DNA from 3 places in the Janthinobacterium glycogeni genome. Region 1 is predicted to be linked to each of the others. Evidence: predicted binding sites of a transcription regulator. Region 1 holds the regulator's gene; each other region holds the start of a gene.
The links. The regulator HrcA, encoded in region 1, represses chaperone genes, less so after heat shock. The targets are predictions, from matches to a motif close to TTAGCACTCNNNNNNNNNGAGTGCTAA.
Positions count from the first base shown of each region.

Region 2: a site for HrcA is predicted at 2,376-2,402, ahead of groES (co-chaperone GroES). Genes of this name have one in related genera too.
Region 3: a site for HrcA is predicted at 2,711-2,737, ahead of rpoH (RNA polymerase sigma factor RpoH). Genes of this name have one in related genera too.

Region 1 is NZ_JBNYXP010000002.1:456,423-462,829, reverse strand. It holds gene mmsB (3-hydroxyisobutyrate dehydrogenase) at 1-906, shown strand, start outside; gene ACQ4W4_RS07680 (hypothetical protein) at 1,094-1,675, opposite strand; gene ACQ4W4_RS07675 (hypothetical protein) at 1,717-2,316, opposite strand; gene ACQ4W4_RS07670 (HAD family hydrolase) at 2,561-3,286, shown strand; gene hrcA (heat-inducible transcriptional repressor HrcA) at 3,389-4,405, shown strand; gene fur (ferric iron uptake transcriptional regulator) at 4,457-4,888, opposite strand; gene ACQ4W4_RS07655 (outer membrane protein assembly factor BamE) at 4,953-5,720, shown strand; gene dapB (4-hydroxy-tetrahydrodipicolinate reductase) at 5,740-6,407, shown strand, end outside.
Region 2 is NZ_JBNYXP010000001.1:1,101,181-1,107,587, forward strand. It holds gene ACQ4W4_RS05070 (EVE domain-containing protein) at 1-289, opposite strand, end outside; RNA gene ssrS (6S RNA) at 405-582, opposite strand; gene ACQ4W4_RS05080 (cell division protein ZapA) at 637-948, opposite strand; gene ACQ4W4_RS05085 (hypothetical protein) at 948-1,211, opposite strand; gene ACQ4W4_RS05090 (hypothetical protein) at 1,368-2,108, opposite strand; gene groES (co-chaperone GroES) at 2,645-2,935, shown strand; gene groL (chaperonin GroEL) at 2,986-4,635, shown strand; gene ACQ4W4_RS05105 (hypothetical protein) at 4,819-5,328, shown strand; gene ACQ4W4_RS05110 (MFS transporter) at 5,333-6,407, opposite strand, start outside.
Region 3 is NZ_JBNYXP010000012.1:63,989-70,395, forward strand. It holds gene ACQ4W4_RS22925 (cytochrome P450 family protein) at 1-325, shown strand, start outside; gene ACQ4W4_RS22930 (antibiotic biosynthesis monooxygenase family protein) at 322-669, shown strand; gene ACQ4W4_RS22935 (hypothetical protein) at 666-1,118, opposite strand; gene ACQ4W4_RS22940 (hypothetical protein) at 1,297-1,563, shown strand; gene rpoH (RNA polymerase sigma factor RpoH) at 1,653-2,546, opposite strand; gene ftsX (permease-like cell division protein FtsX) at 2,952-3,872, opposite strand; gene ACQ4W4_RS22955 (cell division ATP-binding protein FtsE) at 3,869-4,612, opposite strand; gene ftsY (signal recognition particle-docking protein FtsY) at 4,621-5,679, opposite strand; gene ACQ4W4_RS22965 (cobalamin B12-binding domain-containing protein) at 5,844-6,407, opposite strand, start outside.

The sequences.
Region 1 (6,407 bases):
CACATGCAACATATCGCTTTCATCGGCCTGGGCAACATGGGCGCGCCGATGGCCCGCAACCTGGTGGCCGCCGGCTTCCACGTATCCGTGTTCGACCTGGCGCCGGCCGCCGTGGCGTCGCTCGTCGAGGCGGGCGCCACGGCGGCCGCGTCCGCCAGCGCGGCCGTGCAGACGGCCGACGCCGTCATCACCATGCTGCCAGCCAACAAGCATGTGCAGGAGCTGTACCTGGCGGCCGGCGGCGTGCTCGATTCGGCCAAGCCGGGCGCCCTGTTCATCGATTGCAGCACCATCGCCGCCGACGTGGCGCGGCAGGTGGCGCAGGCGGCCAGCGAGCGCGGCTTTGCCATGATCGATGCGCCCGTCTCCGGCGGCACGGCGGGCGCGGCGGCCGGCACCCTGACTTTCATCGTCGGCGGCAGCGAAGCGGCCTTGCAGCAGGCGCGTCCCCTGCTGGAAAAGATGGGCAAGAACATCTTCCATGCGGGCGAGGCGGGCGCGGGTCAGGTGGCGAAGATTTGCAACAACATGCTGCTGGGCATTCTGATGGCGGGGACGGCCGAGGCGCTGAACCTGGGCGTGGCGCATGGCCTGGATCCGAAAGTGTTGTCCGACATCATGGCCAAGAGTTCGGGCCGCAACTGGACCCTGGAAGTGTATAACCCGTGGCCCGGCGTTATGGACGGCACGCCCGCGTCGCGCAATTACACGGGCGGCTTCGGCACGGCGCTGATGCTGAAAGACCTGGGCCTGGCGCAGCAGTCTGCCCTGTCGGCCAACGCGCCCACGCCCTTGGGCGGGCTGGTGCGCCAGCTGTACCAGATGCATGCGCAAGCCGGTTATGCGCAGCAGGATTTCTCCAGCATCGTGCAGATGCTGCAGCCGGGCTTGAACAAGCCTGCCTGAGAAATTTTGGACAAAAAAAAGCCCGCTGGTAAAAGCGGGCTAAATCCAATTCTTGGAAGAGTTGGAGGAGACAGATGCATTATGCTGCATCGCCACATATAACTCCAATTTATCTTTGGAATATCAGTTATATATTTCCGTGATATCTCTTCCTGGCAGCCGCGTGGCGGCTGCCAGCGCCGTAGCGTTAGCCCGGATTGCAGGCGATCTGCACGGTGGTCACGTTTGCTTCACCCATGACGCCGACGCCCGTGTTGGGCGCCACGCTGCATTGCAAGCCTGTTGGCTGGGTAAAGACGCTGATGCCATACTTGTCTCCATCGGCCACAGGCGACGCCAGGGTGAAGGTCGTGCTGCCTTTGGCCACTGTGGTTTGCGCATTGCCGTTGATCAGGATCAGGCCGTCGGCTGTCAGGCCCGTCACCGTGCCGCCTACCGTATACACGTTTCGCGCACAGGAAACCGATGCCTGGATACTCACGTAGTGACCGGCCGAGCCGGTTCCGCCGCTGACGGTGCATGTCATGTGGGCTGGCTGGGTCTGCACGGTGATGTTGTAGTCGGTGCCATAGTCGATGCGCTTGGCAAAGGTAAACGAGGTCTGGCCGGCTTTGATCGGGAGGTTGACGCCGCCATTGGCCAGGACCAGGCCTTCGGTGTTCAAGTTGCTGACGGTGCCGCTGACATCATACGAGGCCTTGCCGCCGCAAGCAGCCAATCCCAGGGTCAACAGCAGCGCGGCGAGTGGGCGCAGGCAGGATAACTTCATGTATTTCTCCAATCCAATATAGTGGTGACGAATCGCGTGGCTTACTGCGCCGTGCAGTTCAGTGCGGCGCCGGTCGTGGCGGCTGAGCCCATGGTGCCGACGACATCGCGGCCGTTGGCGCTGGCAGAGCCCACGAACTTGCACGTCTGGCCCGTTGGATACGTCGCTATGGAAATATTGTAGGCGATGCCGTCATTGACATTCGGGAACGTATAGCTGGTGCTGCCTTTCAGCGGGCTGGTGGTGGTATTGCCGATGGCCAGGGTCAAGCCGTCGGCGGTCAGGCCTGTGATCGTGCCGCTCAGCGGGTAGGTATTGGTCACGCAGCTCACCAAGGCAGTGGTCACGGTATAGCTCGATGCCTTGCCCGCGCCATTGGTAATCGTGCACACGGCGCCTTTTGGCTGTTGCGCAATGGTGATATCGTAGCGGTCATCGGTGTTGACCAGCTTGGTGAAAACAAAGGAAGTCTGGCCTGAGGAGACAGGCAGGCGTTCGCCATTATTCAGGAGAATCAGGCCATCTTTTGCCAGATTGACGACTTGGCCGCTCAGATACAGATTGCCGCCGCTGCCGCCGCAGGCCGCCAGTGTGACGGCGCAAGCCGTCGCCAGCATCGAGCGCAGGTACAAATTTTTCATACATTCTCCAAAACGAATTAGGGTGGGTAGCGCAACGCGGACGCTGGCGCCGCATTGGAATGGCGCCTATTTTAGTCTATCTGGCAAGCCGGATGATCTTGCCTTGTATCACCCTGTAACAATTTTTTGCCGGGAAGCGCCGGCCCGGCCCCATTTCAACGGGGCGCCGCCATGCCGGCGGCGGCGATCGGTGCGACAATAGATGCAGGCTGCGCACCGTGACGCGGCATCTATAGTGAGTTCCATGTCTCTTGTCCCTGTAAAACCAGCCGTGCCGCCCAAGGCCATCCTGTTCGACCTCGACGATACCCTGTGGCCCATCGCGCCCGTGATTGCCGCCGCCGAAACCCTGCTGCACGACTGGCTGGCCACGCATGCGCCCAAGGTGGCGCAGCAGTTTTCCATCGAGCTGTTGCGCCAGCATCGTCTGGCCATGCTCAATGAACAACCGCATTTCCATGGCAATTTGATCGAGTTGCGCCGCGCGGGCTTGCTGACCGCCTTCGAGGCCGCCGGCGAAGATCCCGCCCTGGTCGATGGCGCCATCGCGCAATTTCTGGCGGCGCGCCATCGCGTCCAGCCGTATGACGATGTCTTGCCCGGCCTGGCCTGGATGGGCCAGCGCATGCTGGTCGGCTCGATCTCGAACGGCAATGCGGACCTTGAAATTATCGGCCTGGCGCAGCATTTTAAAGTGTCGATTGCCGCCAGCGATTTTGGCGTCGCCAAGCCTGACGCCAGCATCTTCCTGGCCGCTTGCGCCGCGCTGGACGTGGCGCCCCACGAAGCCGTGTATGTCGGTGACGACCTGTATTTCGACGTGACGGGCGCGCAGGGGGCCGGCATGCGCGCCGTCTGGATGAATCGCAAGGGCAGCGATGCTCACCTGGCCGCCGGCGTGCAGCCAGACGCCATCTGCGCCAACTTTGATGAATTGCTGCTGTGGCTGCAGAGGCAACTGGAAGATTGATCGCCGCCGGACGGGCGAACGTGCATAATAGGCGCTGTTGATGCACGTTCGGCTGCTTTCGTTGCCGCTTGCTTAACAAAATACTTGCTTACATAAAACACCATGCAACTCGATACACGTGCCCAAACACTGCTGAAAGCCCTGGTCGAGCGATATATCGCCGATGGCCTGCCGGTCGGTTCGCGCGCCTTGTCGAAAATTTCTGGCCTCGATCTGTCGCCGGCCACGATCCGCAACATCATGTCCGATCTGGAAGAACTCGGCTATGTGTCCAGTCCGCACACCTCGGCCGGACGCATTCCCACGCCGCGCGGCTACCGCATCTTTGTCGACACCTTGCTGACCGTCCGGCACCTGGACGAGCACATGGTGGAATCGCGCATGCGCCTGCAGACGCCGCAGCCGCAAAAAACCATCGCCAACGCGGCGCAGATGCTGTCGTCGCTGTCGCAGTTTGCCGGCGTCGTGCTCAGTCCGCGCCGCGAGTCCGTGTTCCAGCAAATCGAATTCCTGCGCCTGTCCGAAAAACGTATCCTGCTCGTCATCGTCGCTCCCGGCGGCGACGTGCAGAACCGTTTATTGCTGACGGAGGCCGACTATACGCCGGCGCAACTGGTGCAATCGGCCAATTACATCAACCAGAATTATGGCGGCCTGTCCTTCGACGCCGTGCGCGTGCGCCTGCAAGGCGAGCTGCGCCAGTTGCGCGACGACATGGGCAGCCTGATGCAGGCTGCCGTGGAGGCGGGCAGCGAAGCGATGGCCGACCATAGCGACGACATGGTGATTTCCGGCGAGCGCAACCTGCTCAGCGTGAGCGATCTGTCATCGAATATGCATTCGCTGCGCCAGATGTTCGACATGTTCGAGCAAAAGACGGGCTTGATGCAGCTGCTCGACGTGTCGAGCAAGGCGACGGGCGTACAGATTTTCATCGGCGGCGAATCGAACCTGGTGCCGATGGATGAGATGAGCGTGGTGACGGCGCCGTATGAAGTCAACGGCAAGATCGTGGGAACGCTGGGAGTGATCGGACCGACGCGCATGGCTTACGAGCGCGTCATCCCGATTGTCGATATCACCGCTAAATTACTGTCGAGCGCGCTCAGCCATCATTGATGCGGTTCAATGCTGCGCCGGCTGGCCCCTTGCGGGAACGGCCGGCGTGGGTCAGGCTGTTTTGTGCGGGCAAGCTGTCTTGGTGCAGTTGCCGTAGATGGCCAGGGCGTGTTCGGCGATCTTGAAGCCGCGCTCTTCGGCCACTTTTTGCTGGCGGATTTCGATTTCTTCGTCGAAGAATTCTTCGACCCGGCCACAATCGAGGCACACCAGGTGGTCGTGGTGGGAGCCTTCGTTGAGTTCGAAAATCGCCTTGCCGGTTTCAAAATGGTTGCGGTTAAGCAAGCCGGCTTGTTCGAATTGCGTGAGGACACGGTAGACAGTTGCCAAACCGACATCCATATTGTCGGCCAGCAGAATCTTGTAGACGTCTTCCGCGGTCAGGTGGCGTACCGGGCTACTCTGGAAGATATCGAGTATCTTCAGCCGTGGCAGGGTGGCTTTCAGGCCGCTTGCCTTGAGATCACTAGGATTGTTACTCATGTTTGTTGCTCGTATGTGGGTCAGGTGCTTTATCATATAGCGTTTTGTCGGGGAGTGCCAAAATATGCTTTTTTTTGGCGGGCCGGTCACTCCTGGCGTTTTGTTCATCCAATTGAGGTCATTTATGCGCGTAACCCCGGCTGTATTGCCATCTCTCTGGCACCGTATTTCATTTCGAGCACCAGTCGTGGCAGGCATGGTCTGTGTCGCGCTGGCCGTGTCCGGCTGCGCCAACCGTGGCATTCTTGGCGAAAAGCCGGCAGCCGCTCAAAAAGAAGGCAAGGAACTGGTCCCCGAACAGGGCGCACAAACGACCACCATTACGCCGCTGCAAAAATTCATGTGGTTTTTCTCGCCCTACCGTCCTGACATTCAACAAGGCAACTTTGTCTCCGAAGAGATGCTGGCCCAGTTGAAAGTGGGCATGACGCGTGACCAGGTGCGTTTCGTCCTCGGCACTTCGCTGCTGACCGATATCTTCCATGCGGACCGCTGGGATTATCCATTCCGCCTGGCGCGGGGCAGTGGCGAAACCACCAGCAGCCGCGTGGTCGTGTACTTCGGCAAGGATGGCAAGGTTGAACGTTTCGAAGGCGGCAACTTGCCGACGGAGAAAGAATATATCGACCGCATCGCTGGCCCATCGCGGTTCGCCAAGGTCGCCAAGGCCGACGTGCCTGCCGCCGCCGTGCCATCGCCCGTGGCGCCAAGCGCCGTGCCGGTGCCGGCCGATGCCGCGCCCGCCATTCCTGTGAGCAAGCCTGAAGTTGTGCCAGCACCGGCGCCTGCCGTCGAACCTGCACCGGCACCCGCTGCTGAACCCACCAAATAAGTTGCTGTAAGAGAATAAAATGACTGAACTGAAAATTGCCATCGCTGGCGCCAGCGGCCGCATGGGCCATATCCTGATCGAAGCGGTCAGCAACGCGCCGGACGCCGTGCTGGCCGGCGCCCTCGACCGTGCAGGCTCGCCGACCGTCGGCCAGGATGCCGCTGCCTTTCTCGGCAAGCCTGCTGGCGTGCTGATCGAGTCAAGCCTGGCTGCCGGCCTGGCCAATGCCGATTATCTGATCGACTTCACGCGCCCCGAAGGCACTTTGCAGCATCTGGCGTATTGCGCCGAGCACGGCATCAAGATGATCATCGGTACCACCGGTTTCGATGACGCGGGCAAGGCCGCCATTGCCGCCGCCGCCGAAAAGACGGCCATCATGTTCGCGCCGAACATGAGCGTGGGCGTGAATGTCACCATGAAGCTGCTGGAACTGGCCGCGAAAAGCCTGTCCGAAGGCTACGACATCGAAATCATTGAAGCGCATCACCGCTTCAAGGTCGATGCGCCGTCGGGCACCGCCCTGCAAATGGGGGAAGTGGTGGCCGGCGCCCTGGGCCGCGACCTGAAGGAATGCGCCGTGTACGGCCGCGAAGGCGTGACGGGCGAACGCGATCCGTCAACCATCGGCTTTGCCACCATCCGCGGCGGCGATATCGTCGGCGACCATACGGTACTGTTTGCCGG
Region 2 (6,407 bases), on a different contig from region 1:
GCGGCTGTTCAGGCGTCGCCTTGGCATCGAAATACTTGCCGCCCTCTTCAAACTGGCTGTGATCGGGATACGCGCCGCTGGCCACTTCGGCCACGCCCGCCACGCCCGGCTGCGGGCAGCTCGAGTGATAGAACAGCACGCCGTCGCCGACCTGCATGCCGTCGCGCATGAAGTTGCGCGCCTGGTAGTTGCGCACGCCGAACCACGGCAGGGTGTGCTGCGGCGCGGCCATCAGGTCATCGATACTCACTTCATCGGGTTCGGATTTCATCAGCCAGTATTGTTTCATGCAGCCTCCGTATCAAAGCGCCAGACGTAAAAAAACGGTTGCGCAGCGATGCGTCAACCGTTTTCAGTTGTACTTACAGTTGTACTTACAGTTGTACTTACAAACGTAATGCAAATTGGGCCCCGCCTGTGCCGCTATGCCGGCATCCCGAACCAAACGGTTCAAGGTGGTCACGTTAGTTCAATTTCGGGTTCGTCGAACGAGCGACGCTCACTCCCATCAAACAAAATTCGCAACCGATGCGCATAAATGGTTCAAGGAATATATGGCAATCGCGAACACCGCAGGGTAGACCCAAGTTTACTCCTTTGATCGCGCATCGCAAAGACAAATCGTCGCGTGCACGCTTAAAAAAGGTTTTCCTGGGGCGTCAGTGCACTGTCCAGGACGGTGTGCATGGCCGAGATTTTCTGCTTCACTTCCAGTATCGTCAGTTCCGACAGCGGACCTTGCGGCGACTTCACGGAGAGGAATTCCGCGGCCACGCCCAGGGCGGCCAGCACGGCGATGCGGTCGTTGCCCTTGACCTTGCCCGCGTCGCGGATGGCTTTCATTTTGCTGTCGAGATAGATCGCCGCTTCGCGCAGCGCGCGCTCTTCGCCGTCGCGGCACACCATGCTGTAGGACTGGCCCATGATATTGACATCGACACGCGGCATTACGCTTCCTTCTCGTTCTCGGCACTATAGGCGCCCGCTTCCGAAGCTGCCTGCTCCAGGCCGGCTTGCACCAGTTCGGGAATTTTTTCCAGCAACGCCTCGACCCGCTCCTGCGCCTCGCGCATGCGCTGCACATACAGGGCGTTCTCGGCGGCCAGCGCGGCATTGTCCTTGCGCAGTTGCGCGTTTTCACGACGCAGCGCATGGGTCATTTCGGCCAGCAGGCCTATTTTGTCGGATAATTCGTTGAATTCGGAAATCATCCCGCCACTATAGGGCGGACGCTCCATGGGCGTCAATCGAATCACGCCGCTGTCACACATATTTACATCAATGCAGGTCAGTTGCCGTGAAATACACGCTTTTTCCGGCGCGTTTCGCCATCTGCACGCATCCGCCGGCGCCGCGATGGCAGCGTGTTACTCGTCGACGTAATCGGGTTCGATATCGAGTCCGCCATAGCGGTTTTCGCAAGAGCGGCGCGTCAGCGTCTGTTGTCCGCCTTTGCCGTCAAGCACCATCGTCAAGTCGCGGCAAGTGCGGCGGTAGCTGCCAGGTTTGGCGTCCGTCCCCGAGGGCGTCAGGCGCACTGCCAGCGGCGCCGCATTGCCCAGGCCCTTGTTGTTCCACTGGCGGCTCTTGCCATCCTCTTCATCTTTCAGGGTGCGCACGGCGGCCGTCAACAAGGATTTCTGTTCCTTCGCATTGAGCCTGGCGATGGTCACGTCGGACAGGAAGGGCGGAGCCACGACGGGCGCCGGGTCCTTGCCCTGCACATCCCAGCGGCCGCTATTTTGCGAACAGGTGCGGCGGCTCAGGTCCTGCGACTTGCCGGCCGCCGTGACGACGAATTTCAGGTCGCGGCAGACGTGCGCCTTCAGGCTGTGCTCCGTCATGCCGGAGTTACTGAAGTTGTACGTGACTTTCACCGGCACGCCCTTGTCGGCGCCGTTGTCCCATACATGGGCTTCCTGGTCGTCGTCATCCTTGTTCAAATCGTTGAACAAGTCATTGAGCAGCATTTCCTTTTCCAGCGGCGTCAGGGTCGCCACGGTGATCTCGTCGACGATGGTTTGCGCGGCGGCATTGCCCAGGCAGGCGAGGCCGATGAGGGTGGCGCCCAGCAGGCGCAGGGCGGGACGGGAAGTAGTCGATGGCATGGTGTGCTTTCTCGTGCAGGTGGCGATATGTGGCGATATTGATATGCAATTACAATCATCTTATCAAAGTCCATAGTAAAACTCTGTTTCCTGTGCGTACAGGAACGCCCTTCGCCTGACGGGCATGCTAGAGTCGCGCCTGTTGCTGACGCCCGGGAGCAAGGCTTGCGTTTGCGCAAACCCTGCGTAAATGCAGGCTGCGCAGAACGTCTATGCATATCTTCCCGGAGAATAAGCCCTTGAATAAGCCCCCTACCGTCCCTATAATTAGCACTCGTTAGTAGAGAGTGCTAACAAACTCTTTCGTAGCAATCCTCAGGACATGATGGTGTCTGCCGGGCAACAGCAGGGAACGCTACGCGGCGGGCGACGCCGCGATGCCACCACTGCCCAGCGCCGGCATGCACCCGATGCCATGGGGTTTGCTTGACCGTTGCGGGCTGCTTTCAACGGCGGTCACTGAAAGCACGTCTGGCGCTGTGCCAGGCATGTATTCATTTAGCAACACCTATCCATTGAACTTTAAGGAGTTTTGTATGAATCTGCGCCCATTGAACGATCGCGTCATCGTCAAACGCCTCGACCAGGAAACCAAGACTGCGTCCGGCCTCATCATTCCTGATGCAGCTGCTGAAAAACCGGATCAAGGCGAAGTCCTTGCCGTAGGCAATGGCAAGATTCTCGACGACGGCAAAGTCCGTCCTCTGGATGTCAAAGTGGGCGACCGCGTCCTGTTCGGCAAGTACGCCGGCCAAACCGTCAAAGTTGACGGCGATGAGCTGCTGGTCATGCGCGAAGAAGACATCATGGCGATCGTCGTCAAGTAATTGTTTCCACGTTATAGACAGATACATCCCGAAACTCAGGAGAATTGAACATGGCAGCTAAAGAAGTAGTATTCGGCGACGCAGCGCGCGCCAAGATGGTCGAAGGCGTCAACATCCTCGCCAACGCAGTCAAAGTAACGCTGGGCCCGAAAGGCCGCAACGTGGTCCTGGAGCGCTCGTTCGGCGCCCCTACCGTCACCAAGGATGGTGTCTCGGTAGCGAAAGAAGTTGAACTCAAAGACAAGCTCATGAACATGGGCGCGCAAATGGTCAAGGAAGTGGCTTCCCGCACCAGCGACAACGCCGGCGACGGCACCACCACCGCGACCGTGCTGGCACAAGCCATCGTGCGCGAAGGCATGAAGTTCGTTGCCGCCGGCATGAACCCGATGGACCTGAAGCGCGGTATCGACAAAGCTGTTGCCGCCACCGTCGAAGAACTGGCGAAAATCGCCCGTCCTTGCACCACGACCAAGGAAATCGCCCAGGTTGGCGCGATCTCGGCCAACTCGGACTACTCGATCGGCGAGCGTATCGCTGAAGCGATGGAAAAAGTCGGCAAAGAAGGCGTGATCACGGTAGAAGACGGCAAGTCGCTGAACGACGAGCTGGACATCGTTGAAGGCATGCAGTTCGACCGCGGCTACCTGTCGCCATACTTCATCAACAACCCAGAGAAGCAAGTTGCCGTCCTGGACAGCCCATTCGTCCTGCTGTGCGACAAGAAAATCTCGAACATCCGTGACCTGCTGCCGGTACTGGAACAAGTCGCCAAAGCTGGCCGTCCACTGCTGATCATCGCAGAAGACATCGAAGGCGAAGCGCTGGCGACCCTGGTGGTGAACAACATCCGCGGCATCCTGAAAACTTGCGCAGTGAAAGCCCCTGGCTTCGGCGACCGCCGCAAAGCCATGCTGGAAGACATCGCTGTCCTGACCGGCGGCCAAGTGATCGCTGAAGAAGTCGGCCTGACCCTGGAAAAAGTGACCCTGGCCGAACTGGGCCAAGCGAAACGCATCGAAGTGGGCAAGGAAAACACCATCGTTATCGATGGCGCTGGCGAAGCTGCCTCGATCGAAGCACGCGTGAAACAAGTGCGTGTACAGATCGAAGAAGCGACCTCGGACTACGACCGTGAAAAACTGCAAGAGCGCGTGGCCAAACTGGCCGGCGGCGTTGCCGTGATCAAGGTTGGCGCAGCCACCGAAGTCGAAATGAAAGAGAAAAAAGCCCGCGTTGAAGATGCACTGCACGCGACCCGCGCTGCCGTGGAAGAAGGCATCGTGCCAGGCGGCGGCGTAGCCCTGCTGCGCGCACGCGCCAACATCACGGTCAAGGGCGACAATCCTGATCAAGATGCCGGCATCAAGATCGTCCTGCGCGCAATGGAAGAGCCACTGCGCATGATCGTGCAAAACGCTGGCGAAGAAGCTTCGGTCGTCGTGGCAGCCGTACTGGCTGGCACGGGCAACTACGGCTACAACGCTGCCAACGGCACGTATGGCGACATGGTGGAAATGGGCGTTCTGGACCCAGCCAAAGTGACCCGTTCGGCGCTGCAAAACGCCGCTTCGATCGCTTCGCTGATGCTGACGACCGACTGCATGGTCTGCGAAATCGCTGACGACAAGGCAGCCGGCGGCATGGGCGGCGGCATGGGTGGTATGGGCGGCATGGGCGGCATGGACGGCATGATGTAATCCAGGCGGCCGCGCGCGCAGGCGACGGCGCGCGCGGCCGCCACGCCGGGACAGGACAGGCAGACCAAAAGCTGCCAGCGCCTTCCCGGCAGCCCCGAGAGCCATCTTCCACGGAAGGTGGCTTTTTTTCGTCTTGCTTTTTAGAAATTTCAACGATTGCCCGCCTGCACGTTTTGCTTTAGCATGGCCGCCATCGTCCCTCTTTCTCACGCCACCATCATGCCGCCACGCGCCTCTTCTTCCAAAACCACCATCATCGCCGGCATCCTGGCCGGCTTGCTGGCCGCCGGGCTCGGCGCTTTCTACCTGCACCGGCAGGCCGCGCCGCACGATGGCAATGCCCCGGCCGCGAACAGCCAGGCGGCGCCGGAACAGAGCGCGCGCGCCGTCGACGCGCTGATGGCCTTGCCGGAAATCAAGGCCTGGTCGGCGCATATCGAAAAGGCGTCGGGCGGCCGCGCCCATGGCGCCGTGATGGAAACGTCGCCCGACGTGCGCCTCATCGATGGCAAGCCCTACTATGACCTGAACTTTGTGGAAAACACGCCGGACGCGGCGCACCGCTGGGAGAGTTTCGTTGTCTCCCAGGATGGCAAGCGCATCCTCGTCGACGATGTCGTCAGCGGTGAGCTGATCAGCCTGGAACAATGGCGCAAGGACAATGCGCCCATGCAGCGCATCGCCACCCAGTAAGTGCCTACGCCGGCGCCCCCTGCGGCGCTGCGGCGCGCACGCGCGCCACCCACCACACCGTCCACAGCGACAAAGCCGCCGCCAGCCAGCCATTGATGCCATAGCCGCTGATGTGACCGGCCGCGTCCGTCTGCAGGCTCAAGCCGCCCAGCCAGGCGCCCAGGCCGCTGCCCAGGCTTTGCAGGGCCGAATTGGCGCTGAGAAAGGCGCCGCGCTTGTGCGGTTCCGGGATGGTCGTCAGCAGCGCCTGCAGCGGCACCATGCGGCCCGAGACGAGGGCCATAAAGAAGGGAAACGCCAGCATCAGCCCCAGCAGCGGTAGCTGGGGCAAATGGGTCATGAACAGCAGCGGCGCGATCGACAGCAGCGACACCCAGCGGTACACCTGCTGCTTGCCGGCCCGGTCCGCCCAGCGGCCGATCAGGCGCGCCGTGAAGATCGTGGCGCAGCCGCCCGCCAGGTACACCCAGGTGACGTCGGCCGGCGCCAGCCCCATATTGCCCACCAGCACGGGTGAAATGAAGGGAATGACCAGCATGCCCGCCGTCATGTTGACAATCGACAAGGCAAACGCTTGCAGGTGACGCCGCTCGCGGAACAGCGCCAGCAGGTTCGGCAGCACCTGGCGCAGCGGCGTGGGAGCCGCGCCCATGTGCGCCGTGAGCGACGGCAGCACGCGCGCCGCGCCCAGCCAGACCAGCAGCGACAGCACGACCAGCAGGAAAAACGGCGAGGCCCAGCCAAAGTGCGCAGCCAGCACCACGCCGATGGGTACGCCGCCCACGGCCGCCATGGCAAACGAGGTCATGACGATGCCCGTGGCCGCGCCGCGCCGCTCGGCAGGAATCACGTCGCCGATGATGGCCATGACCATGGCCCCCAGCACGCCGCCCGTCAGCCCCGCAAACGCGCGCGACCACAGCAGCACGTGGAAGGTCGGCGCCAGCGCGCAAGCCAGGTTCGACAGGGTAAACAGGCAAAACATGGTCAACAGCAGTTTCTTGCGGTCGAAGCGGTCGATATACGTGGCCGCCAGCAAGCCGGACAGGCCCGCGCACCAGGCGTAGGCCGAGACGGCG
Region 3 (6,407 bases), on a different contig from region 1:
GTGGCCGGCTGTGCTGCGCGAGGTCAGCCGGCATGATCCCCCCATCCACAACACGCGCCGCTACACGGCCGATGCCGTGGAATTGCTCGGCGTGCGCATACCGGCCGGGCAGATGATCGTCGTGGTGCTGGCCAGCGCCGGCTGTGCGGAGTCAGGCTTTGGCCATGGCCGTCACGCCTGTCCGGGCCAGTCCATCGCACACTCCATCGCCACTGCATGCCTGCAGGCATGGGCCGGCGGGCTGGAAGACATGCCGCTGGCCTGGTCGTACCGGCCTTCGCTGAACGCCCGCATCCCCCTCTTCAGCGATGGAGAAAGAGCATGATCGCCGTGATCTTCGAAGTCTGGCCCAGCGCCGAAGGGCGGCAGCAGTATCTGGACCTGGCGGCGGCACTGCGTCCCTTGCTCGATGAAGTCGATGGTTTCATTTCCATCGAACGCTTCAGCAGCCTGAGCGAGCCAGGCAAATTGCTGTCGCTATCGTTTTTTCGCGATGAAGCGGCGCTGGCGCAATGGCGGCAGCTGGAAGCGCACCGCGCGGCGCAAACGGCCGGCCGGCAGGGCGTGTTTGACGACTACCGGCTGCGCATTGCCGCCGTCGTGCGCGATTACGGCATGCTGGACCGGCAGCAGGCGCCGGCCGACAGCCGGCGGCGCCACAGCGTTTAGCGTGGCAGTGCGCCCTGCGTGATTTTCACTTTGACCCGGTAGGTGGGCTCGGCCGCGTTGAGGGCGGGCGGCGTGGCCGGATCGACATCGAGCAGGGTGAACGTCAGATGGTTGACGGTCACGGAACTGGCGGCGCCGGGCATGGACTCGGACAAGACGATGTCGGTGGCGCCCGCGCTGTTGAGCAAACTGAAACTGTAGCTGACGTAGCCTTTCCACACGCACACGGCGCCCTTGCGGCAGCGGCTGTCGTTGACGCGCTCGAGTTTCAGGGTATCGGTGGCCGTGATGGCGACCTGTTCGCCCGGCGAGAGCACGTGGGTGACGCTGCGCGGCGTGTTTTCCGCGTCGCCGGCGCTGCCGGCCGCGCCGCAGCCCGCCAGCACGGCCAGGCAGGCGATGAACAGGGGGAGCAGCAAAGTACGATAAGAGTGGCTCAGGTAATGCATGGTTTTCCTTTCAGGTGGAGCGTCCCCGGCGTGGCGTCTACGCGTGGGATGAAAATGATAATAGCAAAATGATATTTTTCCGGCGCACCATTGGTGCATTGCCGATGAATTGACGCGCCGGCCACGCGGCGCGCCGATTACTGCGTAGAATGGCTGTTTTGAAAATCAGGAAACAACCATGAAAAAAACCGACCTGGCCAAAAGCGATGCCAAGAAACTGATGGGAAAGATGAATGTTCCCGGCGCCGGTGCATTCGGTAAGGAAGCGGTGGTCGTCGACCGCCGCGAGCAGCGCAAGCGCGATCAGGCCCTGGGCCTGGTACCCTTCGCCGTCAAGCTGAACAGCGATCTGGTCTTGCAATTGCAGAACATCGCCAAGGAGCGCGGCGCGGATCTGAATGAAGTCGTCGCCGAGCTGATCACCAAGGGCTTGGCTGCAGCATAAGGGCTGACAATGTTTATCTGTTGATAAATATCATTTATAAAACTAAAAGGCGCCTTGCGGCGCCTTTTGCATTATGGCATTGCTTTCGATTACACGTAGGCGGCCAGGGCGCCCTTCATTTTTTTCAGCGCCGCCACTTCGATCTGGCGGATGCGCTCGGCCGATACGCCGAACTCTTCCGCCAAGGCGTGCAGGGTGGCGCCCGAGCCGTCGTCGTTGGCCAGCCAGCGCGCTTCGATGATGCGGCGCGAACGGGCGTCCAGCTTCGACAGGGCCGTTTCCAGGCCTTCCGATTGCAGGCGCGTCACTTGCTCCGCTTCCAGCACCTTGGTCGGCTCGCTTTGCTCCGACGACAGGTAGGCGATCGGCGAAAACTTGTCGTCTTCATCGTCGGTCGGCGACTCCAGCGCGATGTCGCGGCCGCTCAAGCGCGTTTCCATTTCGATCACTTCTTCGCGCTTCACGTCAAGCAGCTTGGCCAGCGCATCGATCTGCTTCGGCGTCATCGCATCGAGGCCCGTCTTGTGGCTGCGCAGATTGAAGAACAGCTTGCGCTGCGCCTTCGTCGTCGCGACCTTGACCAGGCGCCAGTTTTTCAGGATGTACTCATGCATCTCGGCTTTCACCCAGTGCATGGCGTACGACACCAGGCGCACGCCCTGGTCCGGATCGAAACGTTTCACGGCTTTCATCAAGCCGATATTGCCTTCCTGAATCAGGTCGGCATGCGGCAAGCCATAGCCCAGATAGCCGCGGGCAATCGAGACCACCAGACGCAGGTGCGACAGCACCAGCTCTTGCGCGGCGGCCAGGTCATTTTTTTCGCGCAGGCGTTTCGCCAGCGAAATTTCTTCGTCGTGGGTCAACATGGGCAGACGGTTCACGGCCGAAATATAGGCATCGATATTGCCCAGATTGCCAGTGAATCCGAGGCCCAGCGCATTACTTTTGGTCGGAACCAATGCGGACGTTGCGGACATCATAGTCATGTTTTCTCCCTCGTAGTCTTGCTTTGTTCCAGTTGGCCACATCACGCGACGTGGCAGCTTGTATCTTCGTTTTTGCGTATTCGGTCTTGCACTTTGCAGATCGCGGCACCATCTTGATCTGGCGTCCATGGCGGTTCTGCTGTTGGTATGTCCCTATATTAGCACTCTCTGCCTGAGAGTGCCAATCAGCACATTTAATCGTCCTGATAGCTTAAATACTATGGTGATCTAATGCTTGATATCTATCTATGAACAGCGCGAGATAGCGCTTTACGACAACGTAGCTAGTCTACGGCCTCTGGCTGAAGCGAGCCTTAAGAATACTTGCTAAATATCAAGATAACAGCAGATGGGGCGAGGCGCATGGCGGCACCGCAGGCGCCGCCATGGGAGGGAAGGTCAGTTCAGGCGCGCCAGGTGGCGCTGCACGCAGAGGAAGGCGCCGATCAGGCCCAGGCCGGCGCTGACGGCCAGCAAGCCTGCCATCGGCAGCGGCGCCAGCGGTACCAGCTGGAATTCGGACGCATACAGGCGGGCGAATTCGGCAATCGCGGTATTGAGCGGCTGCAAGGCCAGCGCCACGGCGCCCAGCGCCAGCGCGCCCGCGCACAGGCCCAGCAGGGCGCCCGTGTAATAGAAGGGGCGGTGGATGAAGGTGTCCGTGGCGCCGATCAGTTTCGAGATGCTGATTTCATCGCGCTGCTGCATCACCTGCAGGCGGATGGTATTGAAGACCACGGCGATGACGGCCACGCCCAGGGTGATCGCCAGCAGCAGCAGCACCAGGCGCAGCACGCCCAGCAGGGCCGCGAGGCGCTTGACCCAGGCCGAATCGACTTGCGCCGATTCCACGCCGGGCAGGTGGCGCAGCTGTTCCGCCACGGCATCGACATCCTGCGCTTCACTAGCGCTGCTGAAGGCGTCGAGTTTCAGCACATAGCTGTCGGGCAGGGGATTGTCGCCCAGGGTGCTGAGCACGTCGGCCAGGCCGTTCTTGTTTTTCAGCGTGTCGAGCGCCTGTTCGCGCGGGATGAAGACGATCTTCGCCTTCTGCTCGCCGACGATCTTGCGCATCGCGCTGGCCAGGGCCACGGCTTGCTCGCGCGGCGTGTCGATCTTCAGGAAGACGCTGATTTCCGGGTCGACCGACATCTGTTCCGACATCGGGCGCACATTGTCGAGCATGGTCAAGCCGGCGAACGGCAGCGACAGGGCGATGGCGACGACGAGCACGTTCAAGAGAAAGCCGCCTGGCGACTTGCGCAAGTGAATCAGCGCCGAACCGAGCGCGAAGCGGTGTTGACGGAACCAGCCTCTCATGTCTGTTCTCCCTGCGCGTCGTCCTGGTCGGGGGCGGGCGCAAAGTCGGGATCGGGCGGGGCGAAGACGGGCGCTTGCGTAGCCTTGTCGATGGCGACCAGCTGGCCGTTCTTCAGGTGGATCACGCGGGCGGCGGCGTCGAGCATCTGTTCGTCATGGCTGGAAATGAGGCAGGTCACGCCTACCGAGTGAAATGCTTTGATGGCGTCGAGCACCTTGTTGGCGCTGGCGCGGTCCAGGTTGGCCGTCGGTTCGTCGGCCAGGATGATCTGCGGCCGGTTGACGATGGCGCGCGCGATCGACACGCGCTGCTGCTCGCCGCCCGACAGCGACAGCGGACGCGCCATGGCGCGGTCCAGCAATCCCACCTTGTCGAGCGCGGCGCGCGCGCGCTGCTCGGCGGCAACTTTATGCGCGCCGACGACGAGCAGCGGCAGCATGACGTTGGCCAGGATGGAGCGGTCGTTCAGCAATTTTTGCTGCTGGAAGATCAGGCCCATGTTGCGGCGCAGGAAAGGCACGCCGGCCGGCTTGATCTTCGCCATGTCCTGGCCATTGACGATCAGCTTGCCCGACGTGGGGCGTTCCATGGCGGCGATCATTTTCAGCAGGGTGGACTTGCCGGCGCCGGACGGGCCGGCCAGGAAGACCAGCTCGCCTTTGCCAATACTGAGCGAAATGTCGCTGAGCGCCACGGCGTCGGGGGAGTATTGCTTGGAGACGTGCTGAAATTCAATCATGTATAGGCTTATCCGAGCAGCGCTTCGACAAATTCGGCAGCCACGAAGGGCTGCAAGTCTTCAATTTTCTCACCGATGCCGATGAAATACACGGGCACGGGGCGTACGCGGGCAATTGCCGCCAGCACGCCGCCCTTGGCCGTGCCGTCCAGTTTGGTGATCACCAGGCCGCTCAACTGCAGGGCGTCGTCGAAGGCTTTCACTTGCATGAGGGCGTTCTGACCCGTGTTGCCGTCGATCACGAGCAGCGTTTCATGGGGCGCGCCATCCATGCCCTTGCCGATCACGCGCTTGATTTTCTTCAATTCTTCCATCAGGTGCAACTGCGTCGGCAGGCGGCCCGCCGTGTCGACCATGACCACGTCGATGCCGCGCGCCTTTGCCGACTGCACGGAGTCATAGGCCACGGCGGCCGGATCGCCCGATTCCTGCGAAATCACGGTGACGTTGTTGCGCTCGCCCCAGACCATCAGCTGCTCGCGCGCGGCGGCGCGGAAGGTGTCGCCCGCCGCCAGCAGCACGGATTGCTTGTTCGACTGCATGTGTTTGGCCAGCTTGCCGATGGTGGTGGTCTTGCCGGCGCCATTCACGCCGGAAATCATCATCACCAGCGGCTTGTGGCGGCCCAGCTCGAAACGCTTTTCCAGCGGCGAGAGCAGGTCGATCAGCAGCACTTTCAGCGCGGCCTTCACGGCGGCGGCGTCGAGCAGCTTGTCTTCCTTGACCTTTTTCTTCAATTCCGTCAGCAGGAATTCGGTGGCGTCGATGCCGGCGTCGGACATCAGCAGCGCCGCTTCCAGCTCTTCGTACAGGGCGTCGTCGATCTTCGCGCCGACGAACAGCACGGACAGGGTGTTCGAGGTTTTCGACAGGCCCGCTTTCAGGCGCGTCATCCACGATTTTTTCTCGGGTTCGGCGGCCACGATCACAGGAACGAGCTCGGCCGGCGCGCCGCTCAGGGGCGTGGCGGCAGGCTGCGGGGCAGGCGGCGTGGCGGCGGGAGGGACGAGGGGCTCGGCTGCGGCAGCCTCGGGAGCGATGGGTTTTTTCTTGAAGAAACTAAACATGGATGTGTGGTGGCGGGTGCTGACCTAAGGCCCGGCGGCGCCGGACACTGTGTTACGGGCTATTCTACCAGAGCGCGCCCGGCCCTTCATGCTTTACTGTTCGATTGGCAACATTGCGTGCCTATCCACGAAGATCGCCGCAGTTGCCGCGCTTTTCAACGGGTTCAGTGCGTTTGCAGGGCCAGCGCCTGGTGGCGGCGGCGCCAGTCGGCGATGCTTTCGTCGACTTGCCGCAAGTCCAGCACATGCAGGAAAGAGGGCGGCTGCCTGGTCAGCACGGGACTGCGTCCCCCTGCCCACAATTCCATGCTTGGCGGCAAATTCGCATGCAATTGCTGCAGGCTGTCGCGTGTCTGCCGCTGCTTGCTGGCGCTGGAAAACGACAGCGCCACGATATCGGCCCGCTGCGCGCGGGCGGCCGCGACGATGTCCGTCAGCGGCGTTTCCACCCCCAGCGACATGCAATGGGCGCCGGCCGCCGCGCACAGCGCCTCGGCCATCAGCAGCCCCAGGCCATGGCGCTCCTGCGGCAGGGTGCTGAGGACGATGCGCGGCGTGCGCGTCGATGGGGTGCTTGCCTGTGGCAGGGAAAAGATGGCGTGGCGCATCACCGTTTGCAAGGTTTCGCTATACAGATGCTCTTCATACACGGCCAGGTCGCCGCAGGCCCACGCCTCGCCGACCATGCCGGTGAGGGGGGCGATCACATCGATGGTGAACGCTTTCAA